2 regions of the Clostridium acetobutylicum ATCC 824 genome follow, and region 1 is predicted to be linked to the other one. Evidence: riboswitches for the same ligand, from Rfam matches in the RefSeq annotation. Region 1 holds a riboswitch; the other holds the start of a gene.
The links. Region 1 has a riboswitch for thiamine pyrophosphate ahead of CA_RS07345 (TatD family hydrolase). Riboswitches for the same ligand answer to the same signal wherever they lie in the genome.
Positions count from the first base shown of each region.

Region 2: it holds a riboswitch for thiamine pyrophosphate, as region 1 does, so the genes downstream of both, thiC (phosphomethylpyrimidine synthase ThiC) here and CA_RS07345 (TatD family hydrolase) in region 1, are expected to answer to the same signal.

Region 1 covers NC_003030.1:1,540,633-1,542,840, reverse strand. Annotated here, with positions in the region: gene CA_RS07350 (thiamine-binding protein) at 1-156, opposite strand, end outside; gene CA_RS07345 (TatD family hydrolase) at 153-911, opposite strand; TPP riboswitch at 966-1,068, opposite strand; gene purD (phosphoribosylamine--glycine ligase) at 1,156-2,208, opposite strand, start outside.
Region 2 covers NC_003030.1:3,155,078-3,157,285, reverse strand. Annotated here, with positions in the region: gene CA_RS15500 (glycosyltransferase family 4 protein) at 1-796, opposite strand, end outside; TPP riboswitch at 1,020-1,168, shown strand; gene thiC (phosphomethylpyrimidine synthase ThiC) at 1,261-2,208, shown strand, end outside.

The DNA.
Region 1 (2,208 bases):
ATCTAAATCACCCTCCATAGTAGTTTCCATAGGTCCAATTATATATTTTACACCTGAAGCCTTTATGTACTCTATTACCTTGTCAACTACCTCATAAAGTCTTTTTTCCTCAACAACAGGGAGTACCTGCAAACTCACATTAACAACTGGTTTCATAACGTTATTCCCTCTTTCCTTATTAGTGTTTTAAAATTATTTTCTATAACGCCTTTTACTTCCTCCTCCTGAATATTTTTTATTTTAGAGATTTCCTTTACTACATTTTTGATAACGTTTGGGTACCCATAATCTCCATTAACCCATTCAAGTGAGGTTGGACCATCTGTTTCTGTTAAAATTTTATCTATCGGAAGCAGCTGAACAATTTCCTTTGAGAGCTTAGAATATCCAATGTCCACACTTATAGTAAAATAGCAGCCATAGTCTAAAAGCTTTTTTAGAGTGTCCTTATCACCACTATACCAGTGAATTATAGGTGTTTTAAGTTCATACTTCTTTATATAGTTATATATTTCACTTTCTGCACCCTTCGTATGTATATTAGTTATTTTATTGTACTTTTTAGCTTCTTCTAGAAAATAAGTGAACACCCTTTTCATATGAGGATATTTTTCTTTTTCCTTAACCCATACGTAATCAAGGCCTATTTCTCCTATTATTTTGCTCTCTCTTATATACTCATCAAAACATTCAAGATTCTTAAAGTTTTCATGAGCTCTAGAAGGATGAATACCAAAACAAGGAATAATGTTTTTATTTTTCAAAGCTAGACTCTTTGTAAACTTGTAGCTTTTAGTGTCCATAGAACATCCAAGCGTTATTATATTGTCATTTTTTATAATGTCCAAAGCCTTATTTAATTTTTCTTGTTCCTCAAAAAAATCCAAATGGTTATGCGCATCTATAAACATTCCTTCTCCTTAATTTTGAAAAAAATAAAAGCACTACGAATATAGTGCTTTAAGTAATCATTTAAAAAGCTTTCCTTCGTCAGAATTAACCGAATCAGGTTCAAAGGGTTAAAGTTTTTTAACTTCTCTCAGCCAAAAGGCACCCCTAGCACTAAAATACATATGAAATTTTAATAACATATTTATGCTACCACTTATTTTTTCAAATGTAAATAGTTTTTTAATTTTATGTATATTTTCTTCTTTATTTAGATTTACCAATATCTTTTCTATAGTAAATACCGTCGAATTTAATTCTTTCTATATCTGTGTAAGCTTTTTTTATAGCCTCATCTAAAGTAATTCCTCTAGCTGAAGCGCATAGAACTCTTCCACCAGATGTCTTGTAAACTCCATTCTCTAATTTAACACCTGCACAAAATACTTTATCCCCTGCATCATCTATTCCACTTATTTCATAACCAGTACTATAATTTTTAGGATATCCTTTTGAAGCTGCTACAACACAGCATGCATTTCCATCGTACCACTCTATATCAAAATCAGAAAGTTTTTTATCCATTGCTGCATTTATTAAGTCAACAAAGTCGCTTTTCATAAGATATAAAACTACTTGTGTTTCTGGATCTCCAAGTCTTACATTGTACTCAAGAAGATACACACCCTTTTTAGTTATCATAAGCCCAAAAAATATTATTCCAGTAAAGTCCATTCTCTCTTCTTGAATTCCAATTAAAGTAGGCTTTAGAATTTCTTCTTCAAAGCTTTTAAGTACTTCTTCAGTACAATATGGATTTGGAGATATAGCTCCCATACCACCTGTATTTGGCCCTTTGTTACCATCAAAAATCTGTTTGTGATCCTTTGAGGATACAAAAGGAATTATTGCTTTTCCATCTGTAATTGATAAAATTGATGCTTCTACACCTTCTAGATATTCTTCAATTACAACCTTTTTCCCCGATCCTTTAAACACATCTTTAACCATAAAAGCTTTTATAGTCTCTTCCGCTAATTTATAATCCTCACAGATTACAACGCCTTTACCTGCTGCTAATCCATCCGCCTTTATAACTATAGGATAAGTACATTTTTTTAAATATTCTAGAGATTCCTCAGAATTTTCAAAAACCGCATATTCAGCTGTTTTTACATTATATTTTTTCATAAAGTCCTTAGAAAAAGACTTGCTTCCCTCAAGCTGTGCCCCTACCTTGCCAGGCCCAAATATTTTAAGTCCCTTTTCCTTAAACTCATTAACTATTCCATCTACAAGAGGAGCTTCTGGACCTACTAC
Region 2 (2,208 bases), 1.6 Mb from region 1:
ATTTTAATGAAAGTGCTTCTAATATTGACATTGGAAATAATTCATTATAAGAAGGTAAAAACATTAAATCTGCAATATTATAAAGAGAATTCATTTTGTCTCTATCTATAATTCCTAAAAATTTCACATTAGCAGGAGGATTTTTTACTATCTTTTTTAATTCTTCATAACCTTCAGTTATACTACCAAAGGAAAAACCACCTGCCCATATGAATTGAATATCAGGAAGCTTTTTTGCGGTTTCTATAAAATCTAAAACTCCTTTTCTAGTTTGTACCTGGCCAACACCTAAAACTATAAATTTACTTGTTTCAACGCCAAAAGATTTTTTTAAGGTGACTCTTTTTTCTTCATCGTATTTATAAAAATTATCTTCTGATACGAAGTTTGGTATATAAGTAACCCTTGATTTATCTATACCGTAATTTGATAAGACATCTATAAAATATGGGTTTACAACTACCAAATAATCAACACTTTTGTAAAACCAAATTATGTATTTATAAAAAATTTTCTTGATTATAAAGGGAAGCTTAAGACTATTTTCAATGGTTTCAGGTACAAAGTGAACGTATGCTACTGTAGTACCTTTAAGTTTGAAAAGCGGTATACTAAGAAAAAATTTGAAGTCTATAGTGTGATAGTGGGTTATATCGCAAAACTTAAATTTATTTATATAAGTTCGGAAACTTGAATTAAGTTCGGTTTTAACTAAATTAACCTGTTCAAGATAGGCTGACATAACACCTTGACCTTTAACTTTTTCTGCTGAAGATAACATGTTGATTGTATGCATAAATAAGTCTCCTTTGAATAGTTAATTGGTTTATAGAAATATTGCATAATTAAATACAACTGTTAATCATTTATTTCCATACAAATTCTATTATATACCATAAACATTAAAAATCACTTTAAAATTTCTTAATAATTTCTTTTGTTATTCATATTTTAATGAGTGATAAATAAGTACTTGATGCATAGGAGTGTAAAGTGATATAATTAAGGAAAATTAAATATATTTTAGCTAGGGGTGCCTTTTAAGGCTTTTATAGTTGATATCATTAAAAATATTTAACTAATAAAAGACTTTAGGCTGAGAGGAGAAATCCAACCCTTTGAACTTGATGTAGTTAATACTACCGTAGGGAAGCAGTGCATTGTATATTATAGAAGTTTAGTAAGCTTGCCCTTTTGGCGAGCTTTTTTTATTTTTATGATGCAACTGAATCCTAATATAAAATTAAAGGAGAGTATATTATGGATTACACAACGCAAATGGATGCAGCGAAAAAAAATGTGACAACTAAGGAAATGGAGGTTGTTGCAGAAAAAGAACAAATGGAAATCAGTGAATTAAAAATGCTAATGGCAGAAGGTAAGATAGTAATACCAGCTAATAAAAACCATAAGTCATTAAGTGCAGAAGGTGTTGGACAAGGACTTAAGACAAAAATAAATGTAAATTTAGGTATATCTAAGGATTGTCAAAATGTAGATATGGAGATGAAAAAAGTTGAAATAGCAATAGCTATGAAAGCAGAAGCAATTATGGATTTAAGTTCTTTTGGTAAGACGGAGGAATTTAGAAAAAAATTAATTAATATGTCAAAAGCTATGATTGGAACTGTGCCCATATATGATGCTATTGGATTTTATGATAAGGAATTAAAGGATATAACAGCAGAAGAAATGATAGGTGTTGTTGAAAAACAAGCTAAAGAGGGCGTTGACTTTATGACTATTCACGCTGGAATAAATAGAGAAACTGCTGAAACTTTTAAAAGAAATAAAAGGGCTATGAACATAGTTTCAAGAGGAGGCTCTCTTTTATATGCTTGGATGGAGTTAAATAATAAAGAGAATCCGTTTTATGAATACTATGATAAAATACTTGATATATGTGAAAAATATGATGTAACAATAAGTCTTGGCGATGCATGTAGACCGGGCTGTATAGATGATTCTACAGATGCAAGTCAAATAACAGAACTTATTAAATTAGGAGAACTTACAAAAAGAGCATGGGATAGAAATGTGCAGGTTATGGTTGAAGGTCCAGGACATATGGCATTAAATGAAATACAATCTAATATGATTATTGAAAAAAAGCTATGCCATGGAGCACCATTTTATGTGTTAGGACCTATTGTTACTGATATAGCACCGGGATATGACCATATAACTAGTGCTATAGGAGGAGCTGTT